Regions from separate parts of the Lysinibacillus sp. FSL W8-0992 genome, predicted to be linked through region 4. Evidence: riboswitches for the same ligand, from Rfam matches in the RefSeq annotation. Region 4 holds a riboswitch; each other region holds the start of a gene.
What was found. Region 4 has a riboswitch for thiamine pyrophosphate ahead of thiT (energy-coupled thiamine transporter ThiT). Riboswitches for the same ligand answer to the same signal wherever they lie in the genome.

Region 1: it holds a riboswitch for thiamine pyrophosphate, as region 4 does, so the genes downstream of both, thiW (energy coupling factor transporter S component ThiW) here and thiT (energy-coupled thiamine transporter ThiT) in region 4, are expected to answer to the same signal.
Region 2: it holds a riboswitch for thiamine pyrophosphate, as region 4 does, so the genes downstream of both, NSQ74_RS16225 (ABC transporter substrate-binding protein) here and thiT (energy-coupled thiamine transporter ThiT) in region 4, are expected to answer to the same signal.
Region 3: it holds a riboswitch for thiamine pyrophosphate, as region 4 does, so the genes downstream of both, thiC (phosphomethylpyrimidine synthase ThiC) here and thiT (energy-coupled thiamine transporter ThiT) in region 4, are expected to answer to the same signal.

The regions. Positions count from the first base shown of each region.
Region 1 is NZ_JBBOZQ010000001.1:4,400,074-4,402,276, forward strand. It holds gene NSQ74_RS21935 (MFS transporter) at 1-808, shown strand, start outside; TPP riboswitch at 864-971, shown strand; gene thiW (energy coupling factor transporter S component ThiW) at 1,192-1,683, shown strand; gene NSQ74_RS21945 (VWA domain-containing protein) at 1,743-2,203, opposite strand, start outside.
Region 2 is NZ_JBBOZQ010000001.1:3,216,969-3,219,171, reverse strand. It holds gene NSQ74_RS16230 (hypothetical protein) at 1-254, opposite strand, end outside; TPP riboswitch at 594-705, shown strand; gene NSQ74_RS16225 (ABC transporter substrate-binding protein) at 900-1,895, shown strand; gene NSQ74_RS16220 (thiamine-binding protein) at 1,896-2,189, shown strand; gene NSQ74_RS16215 (ABC transporter permease) at 2,186-2,203, shown strand, end outside.
Region 3 is NZ_JBBOZQ010000001.1:518,846-521,048, reverse strand. It holds gene NSQ74_RS02460 (AEC family transporter) at 1-596, shown strand, start outside; TPP riboswitch at 644-758, shown strand; gene thiC (phosphomethylpyrimidine synthase ThiC) at 908-2,203, shown strand, end outside.
Region 4 is NZ_JBBOZQ010000001.1:1,431,083-1,433,285, reverse strand. It holds gene map (type I methionyl aminopeptidase) at 1-244, opposite strand, end outside; gene thiT (energy-coupled thiamine transporter ThiT) at 499-1,059, opposite strand; TPP riboswitch at 1,181-1,288, opposite strand; gene NSQ74_RS06880 (DUF4870 domain-containing protein) at 1,417-1,749, shown strand; gene NSQ74_RS06875 (hypothetical protein) at 1,778-1,900, shown strand; gene NSQ74_RS06870 (SMC family ATPase) at 2,089-2,203, opposite strand, start outside.

The DNA.
Region 1 (2,203 bases), 3.0 Mb from region 4:
ACGAGGTAAAGGAATGGGCATGTTAGGTGCCGCTATGTCTCTTGGTTTTATGATTGGACCAGGTATTGGTGGATTCCTATCTAAAGTTAGTTTGCATTTCCCATTTTTTATGGCCGGAGGAGCTGCTATTATTGCCTCTATCCTTTCATTGTTGTTATTACCTTCTACAAAACCAAGTGCAGCTCAGAAAGCACAAAAGCAAGACAATCTCGTGAGGCAGATGGCACGTTCAGTCCAAATGCCATACTTTGTTATGTTGGTTATTATGCTAGTGTTCTCGTTCGGCATCGCCAATTTCCAAACGACATTATCATTATTTGTGACAGACAAATTTAACTACACACCTACCGATATTGCGATCATTTTAACTGTCGGTGGCGCATTTGGTGTTGTTGTGCAAATGTTCATCATAACACCACTCTTTAAACGCTATGGGGAAATGAAAGTTGTATTAGTCAATTTATTTATTGCTGCTGTAGCTATTTTCCTAATATTATTTGTTTCTGGCTTCGCACTTATTTTAGTTGTCGCAACGATTTTCTCAACGGCAACAACACTGATTCGCCCAGCCGTCAACACACTGATTTCTAAACTTGCTGGCAATGAACAAGGTTTAGCCGCTGGACTTACCAATGCCTATATGAGCCTTGGAAATATGATTGGTCCTGCACTTGCGGGTCTTTTATTCGATTGGAATATGAACAGTCCGTATATATTTGGGGCAATTATTTTAATGACATGCTTCTTACTAGCGCTTATTTGGACATTGAAAAAGGCGCCGCATCTTATGCAGCCTGATATAAATTAGTCCATTGACAATTATTTGTAATATGGTACATTTATTATCGAAAAATTAAATCGTTTAACACCACTAGGGGAGTCTTTACAAGGCTGAGACGTATATGCTCATATACGGACCCTTTGAACCTGATCTAGTTCACACTAGCGGAGGGAAGTGGCGACGCTTGCTTTCGTGTAATTTAAAATGCAAGGCCGCTTCCTTTCGTGACAAGGAAGCGGCTTTTTTGTATTCATTAGACAGTGCTATCGGCGATTTTGCGAGGTCTACCGGCGATTTGTCCGGTTTAATCGGCGATTTCGGAAGTTCTATCGGCGATTTCTCACATTTTACCGGCGGTTCACTGGGTTCTTTCGGCGATTCATCGCACAAAACTAAAAGGAGTATCTATCATGTCTATTCGAAAACTAACTACGATGGCTTTATTAGTAGCTATTGCAGTAGCAGGCTCTATTTTTGTCTCCATTCCAACTGGCATTGCACGTGCTTATCCTGTACAACATGCGATCAACGTCATCTGTGCCATTCTATTAGGTCCTATGCCTTCCATCGTCGTTGCTATAGTTACATCATTGATTCGTATCTTAACAGGCACAGGCTCTCTTTTAGCGATTCCTGGTAGCGTCATCGGTGCGGCATGTGCAGCCTTTGCTTATAAATACAGTCGCAACAACTGGCTAGCTGGTGTAGGTGAAGTATTTGGCACTGGTATCCTTGCCTCATTAGTCGCTGTACCATATGCGCAGTTATTAATGGGAACGTCCGTAGGAGCATTATTTTTTATGCCTGCATTTTTTACATCTAGTTTAATTGGGGCATTTCTTGGTATTATGATTGCTAGCAGTCTAAAGAAAACCGCATCGCATCTTCTTATTACGAAGTAGCTATGTTTATAAAAAAAACGATAGCACACGCTTTTAGCAATGTGCCATCGTTTTTTAAATTAAGAGCGTTTTTTCATCCCTTTTAATAACTGTGCAACGTTCGTGTCTTCCGACTGTACAGTTGCTTCTTCTACAGACTTTTCTTTTTGTTTATGCCTTGTTATGAAGCTCCAGCCAAAGCGTCGAATCGTAATATCTACGAAGAATAATAGCATCCCCGTTAATAATAACCATGTTGCAATATTTTGGCGCTCTGCTCCTTTGTTAGTGAACTTACGGAACACATCTTGCGGTTCTTTCAAGACAGAGCCACCAGTTTGCTTCGTTAGTTGCTCGACAAGTGTATCATTCACAGGACGTAATTCATATTCTGCACTGTACGGTACGCTTAGTCCAGCCTGGTAAATCGCCTGTTCTTCGTCAGCAATACGGAAAAAAATCAACCCTGGTTTAGCTTGGACAACTGCACGTACTTGCGAAGCAGAAATCGTTTCAAGCTGCAAATCAAGCTCCTCGCCAG
Region 2 (2,203 bases), 1.8 Mb from region 4:
AACGGAAGTGTATCCGGATTTGTAGTTGCTGCCTCGCTTACAATTTCTTGAACCTTCGAATCGTTCTCGATATAAGATTTAACTTCTTCAAAATTTTCGTCATCTAAATTAGATTCCACTTTTTCAATTATTTTTTCGGAAGCGATATTTGTCCCTAAATGCCATACAGCATAGCCAGCTGCTCCGAGTAAAACAAGAAATACTACGGTAATTTTTAAAAGCTTTTTCCACTCCTGACACTTTGAATAAAGCACAAACTCTCAAAAATCACGAAGAAAAAATGTTTTCTATAATTAGTTTAATTTCAATTATAACTAAATGACACATAGCAACTATCTTTTCAAAGGGCGATGGAAGTTATATCGTGTTGTATGGAGAATAACTCTTTTTTAACTTGTTGGTTTTGCAAAAGATTAACTGTTTCGTATTGAAGAATTTTTGATGTTCCAAATTCCATGCATATTCTATTTGCAAAAGTCATGTTGCAGAATACTTGTATAGTCCAATAGAAGCTCATTTTTATCAATTACGAAAATACTAGCTTGTCATTTTACGATAGATATGGGTATAATAATCAACGAAAAGTTCATAAGTTAAGAATGTAGGGGGGCTGGAAGTTGCCAGCTGAGATTGCGTCCGTTTAGATGCTGACCCTTTGAACCTGATTTGGCTCGTACCAGCGTAGGGAACATCTATTCAAAAATATTCGTATACTATTTTTTGATACCGTTTGCAAACGTCTGGGATAACTCCTAGGCGTTTTTTTGTTTAGGATTCATTATTCCGCCTAAAACTAGGAGTAATCTATTAGAAGCGATGCAAATGGCCTAAGAATACCTTTTCTGGTGAAAACATTCAATCGTGAACACTTTCAAACTACTAGACTTGGAGGACACAGCATGAAAAAGTGGTTTTTCGTTCTTGTTGCTGCATTATTAACATTAGTTGGTTGTAGCGAAAAAGAGGACAAAGAGGAAACAAGCACATTGAAAAAGGTATCCGTTGTACTGGACTGGACACCTAATACAAATCATACAGGACTTTATGTTGCGAAAAAGCTCGGCTACTTTGAGGAGCAAGGCTTAGACGTAGACATTATATTACCTGGTGATGCGGGGGCAGATCAACTTGTTGCATCAGGCAAAGCTCAGTTTGGCGTTAGCTACCAGGAAGGTATAACGCAAGCACGTGTTCAAGACGTGCCTCTTGTATCGATTGCAGCAATTATTCAGCATAATACATCTGGCTTTGCATCAGATGCTTCAAAAGGCATTACATCACCAAAAGATTACGAAGACAAAACGTATGGTGGTTGGGGAAGCCCAATAGAACAAGCTGTTTTACAATCTCTAATGCAAAAAGAAAATGCTGATATAAAGAAATTAGATATCGTGAATGCAGGAGACTTAGACTTTTTCACAATGATGCAGAAGGATATTGATTTTGCTTGGATCTATTATGCTTGGACAGGTATTGAGGCGGAGCTTCGTGGAGAAAAATTAAATATGCAGTATTTAACAGACTATAGTGAGCAACTTGATTATTATACACCTGTACTTGCAACGAATGAAAAGATGATTAAGGATAATCCTGATGTGGTAAAGGCATTTGTTGCAGCTACTACAAAAGGTTATGAGTATGCCATTGAGCATCCTAGTGAAGCAGCGGATATATTGCTTGAAGCGGTACCTGATTTAGATAAAGCACTTGTGCATAAAAGTCAGGAATGGTTAGCAAACAAATATCAAGATGATGCAGCGCAATGGGGCGAACAAAAATTAGCAGTTTGGGAAAACTATGCGGACTGGATGACAAAGAACAACGTATTAGAAGGCGAATTTCATGCAGATCAAGCTTTTACAAATGATTTCTTACCAAAGAAAGGGGCAAAATAAATGGCTAATTCATTAATTAGTGTACAAATTATACCTAAAACAGAAAAATACGAGGATGTGATTCCATTCGTTGATGCGGCGATTGCGATCATTGATGCTTCAGGTGTGCGCTATGAAGTGCAACCACTAGAAACGACAATGGAAGGTGAACTGTCTACCTTACTCCAAATTATAGAAGAGATGAATAAAAAAATGATTGAATTGGGTGCTATTAATGTTATTACGCAAGTGAAAATTTTATATCAACCAACTGGCATTACAATGGGGACGTTGACGGAGAAGTATCGAGGATGAAACAAGTAGTAACG
Region 3 (2,203 bases), 910 kb from region 4:
TTCCGGTGGCACAAATGATTTTTGTGACACAACCAATTGGGGTGGCCATTCAAGTTATACTCGTTATTTTTCAAAATGTAACGACCTATACATATGGATTATATAATTTAATTTCTTCAACTAAATCAGGTATGGCCATTGTGAAGGACTTCCTGAAAATGCCGATTATTCATGCGCTCATTATCGGTGTGTCAATGAATTTCTTTAATATTGGCATTCCCCAATTTATCCGTATTCCAATTGACCACGTTGCTGATGGGTTTATCGCTGTTGCTCTTATTACGCTCGGTGCGCAACTATCTCAGCTTGAAATTAAATCAATGTTCAATAGAACTGTGTTTGTCAGCTGTTTTACACGACTTGTAGTAGGTCCAGCTGTTGCATTACTTATCATTTTTGTCCTCGGCTTAGATGGCGTTGTGGCCCAATCGCTCTTTATTGCGAGTGCATTTCCAACTTCACGTAATAGCTCGAGTCTAGCTCTAGAATATGATTTAGGGTCAGAAACTGCTGCACAAACGGTGCTTTTTTCAACAATTGTAAGCTGTATTACAGTGACAATCGTAATTTATATGGCAGAAATACTATTTACTTAATGGCTTCCATCTATTAGGAATATCTGTTACACTAGCATCAAACTGAATAGCTTAACTAGGGGAGTCCGATGAGTCGGGCTGAGAGGGAAACGCATTGAGGTTTCTTGACCCTTTGGACCTGATCTGGCTCATACCAGCGTGGGAAAGTTAATGAACTTCGCACTCCTTGAACTTTGCGATAAATGTAACCTTACATGTACAGCCGGATCCAATATTTTTTTGGATTCGGCTTTTTATTTGTAATGCTACTTGTTGGAGTGGGCTAGATTCGGTCCTTTTAATAATTTACGTAAAAGGGAGCGGAATAGTAAATGACAACAGTTAGCGAAAAAAACATGAATATTATGACAAGCTTTGAAGGAAGTAAAAAAGTATATGTAGAAGGATCACGTCCAGATATATTAGTGCCAATGCGTGAAATTAAGCTAAGCCCCACAACGGGTAGCTTTGGTGAAGAGAATAATGCACCTATACGAGTTTATGATACGAGTGGCCCTTATACAGATCCAACTTACAAAGTCGATATTACAAAAGGTTTACCAGCTTTGCGTCGTGCGTGGATTAAAGAACGGAGCGATGTAGAGGAATACGAGGGACGTACCATTAAGCCCGAGGATAATGGATTCCGCAACGCGGATGACCCGCGCATAAAGGAAAATGTTTTTCCAAAGCTTTCTCGCAAACCTTTACGTGCGAAAAAAGGCTGTAATGTGACACAGCTTCATTATGCAAGACAAGGAATTATTACGCCAGAAATGGAATTTATAGCGATTCGCGAAAATTTAAAACCAGAATTTGTACGTGCAGAAATTGCGGCAGGGCGTGCTATAATGCCATCTAATATAAATCATCCGGAGGCGGAACCGATGATTATCGGCCGTAACTTCCACGTGAAAATTAACGCCAATATTGGAAATTCAGCTGTTACTTCATCCATCGCTGAGGAAGTTGAAAAAATGACATGGGCAACACGATGGGGTGCTGATAATATTATGGATTTATCTACTGGGAAGCACATTCATACAACTCGCGAATGGATTATTCGTAATGCTGCTGTGCCTGTTGGAACAGTGCCAATTTATCAGGCGCTTGAAAAGGTAAATGGCGTTGCTGAGGATTTAACGTGGGAGGTGTATCGTGACACGCTAATCGAGCAAGCTGAACAAGGGGTTGATTACTTCACGATTCACGCAGGTGTGTTGCTGCGCTATGTACCGCTTACAGCTAATCGTGTAACGGGTATTGTTTCGCGTGGAGGTTCAATTATGGCACAGTGGTGTCTATTCCATCATCAAGAAAATTTCTTATATACTCATTTTGAAGAAATTTGCGAAATTATGAAAACGTATGATGTTGCCTTTTCGTTAGGGGATGGATTACGACCTGGCTCAATTGCAGATGCCAATGACGAGGCGCAGTTCGCAGAGCTTGAAACGCTAGGGGAGTTAACGCAAATTGCTTGGAAGCACGATGTACAAGTGATGGTAGAGGGACCTGGGCACGTGCCAATGCATCTTATTAAGGAAAATATGGACAAGCAATTAGAAGTTTGTAAAGAAGCGCCATTTTATACATTGGGTCCTCTAACGACGGATATTGCTCCTGGC
Region 4 (2,203 bases):
GTTGTCCTGGAATACCATGGGCAACTTCCTCATTGACACTAATACAAGTGTATCCTGGGAAATCATATTCTCCTTTAGGACCAGAAATAGCTCCTGCTTCAGCAAACATGCGGCCTGCAATTTCATCTAATTCAAGTGTTGTCACACCCGGTTTTGTAGCTTCCTTCATTGCCTCACGAATTTCTGCACAAATGCGACCAATTTTTTTAAAGGCTTCAATTTCTTCTTGCGTTTTTACAATCATTTTTAACGTCCCTTTCATCTAATATCTATTCATTAATATAACATAACTTTATATGTCCATAACGCCAAACGCTTTAATTATTCTATGCTAACATTATTTCATAAGTACCATGCAAATAATAATTAGGCCTTTTTTGAAGTTCTTCGACTAAAAAATATTGACCAAATAACGTGGAAACCTTGGATGATAAAAAAAATAGCATACTAAGTAACACTTAGCATACTATTTTCTCTTTTAGGACAGTCTTATAGTGTTTAAGATTTTCGCTGCATTAATTGTGGCGCAGCTGTAAATAATAGCACAGCAACAATGGCTGTTAAAATTGTTGCTGGAAGCATGTATGTTCCATTGTAAATGATTGAATAAATCCATGCGTTTTGCTCGCCTGCATACTCTGCAAAGAATACTGCACCTGCAAATGTGTGCGCAAGATAACGTAGGAATCCAGCTAACAACGTACCAATGACAATATAAACGGCCATTTTCTTTTTATTTAAAGCTGTTGCCGCTTTTAATACAGGTTCACGAACGATTGCCGCTAAACCTACTACGGTAAAGGCTACCCCGTAATCTAGTAATCCTTGAAGCCAGTGCACAATATAAGCACCAAACATTGTTTGCATAACACCAATCAATAGCCCGGTTGTGAGCCCTGACAAGAGACCCCAACGAAATGCTATTAAGATGATTGGTACCATTACTAAGCTTACCGAGCCACCTTGTGCCCATACTTTAAAGGAAACTTGATCGAGTACAAGTCCTACCGCTGCGAAAATTGCAATTTCCACCAGCATGAGTAATCTTTTTTTGTCCATATTATTATTCTCTCCTTTGTTCCGATGTAGGATACAAGAGCAGGAATAGAAATCATTTTGATATGCATGTCAATCCGGCATAAAAAAACGATGCCAGGACAGAGCCTCACATCGTAAAAGTGTCGGTTTCTATCCACATCCCTACGCAAGCGTTAACTTACAGGTTCGAAGAGTAAAGGCATTACGTGCCCAGTCTCAGCTGACATCATCAGCTCCCCTTGTGGTCGTTACATCTAATTTTTTTGTTGAACACCCTCATTGTACGCAAACACTTTTGCAATTACAACCTTTTCAACATTAATTTTTTTGAAACTTTCGAGTTTTCTATGCGTAAATAATTAAAAAGGAGGGACTACTATGGAGAATCCAAAAATTTTATCTGCCTTTAGTTATCTCAGTATTTTTTTTGCACCATTTATCGTTCCGTTAATCGTTTATTTCGTGTCAAAAGATAGCGATGTCAAGAGACACTCCATCAAAGCACTTATTTCTCATTTAATACCGTTTGTCTTTGGTATCATTTTCTTTATCGTCTTTATATTTTCTACTATGTCATTAAACACGTTTGATCCTTCGTCTAATGGGAATACATTTATTATCATATGGTTTGTATCTTTTGGTATTTATTTACTCGTTTCATTAGGCATTGTCATTTGGAATATTGTCCAAGCTGTACGAGTTATTCGTTAAAATTTAGTACTAAGGAGCTGTCGTATTCATGAAAGTATCGAAAGTAGTTAAAACTGCTATAAAATTAGCGCCCATCGTTATTCCGATTGTCAAAAAAGTGGTCGCAGCAAAAAAAGGAACAACTCCAAACGTAACGACACACAAAAAATAATAGCCAATGGGCTCCTATAACGTAAAAACCCACTTCGCTTTCCTGCGGCGCAACAATCTGTAAGCCGCAGGAGGCTTCGTAGGTTTTTACTTTGTTATACATAAATTGTTTGAGTGACTGGCACTCTTTTGTGGTCTAACCCTACTCCCAGTGCCCTAAGAATTCAGAATTGTTTGAGTGACTGGCACTTATTTTACTTCAAAATGTGTTGTACTATGTCCGCTCAGCGTTTTTTCAACGTGTAATACTGCCGGCATAGCAGCCTTTAATTCGGCTACATGTGAAATAACACCAATCATTCTT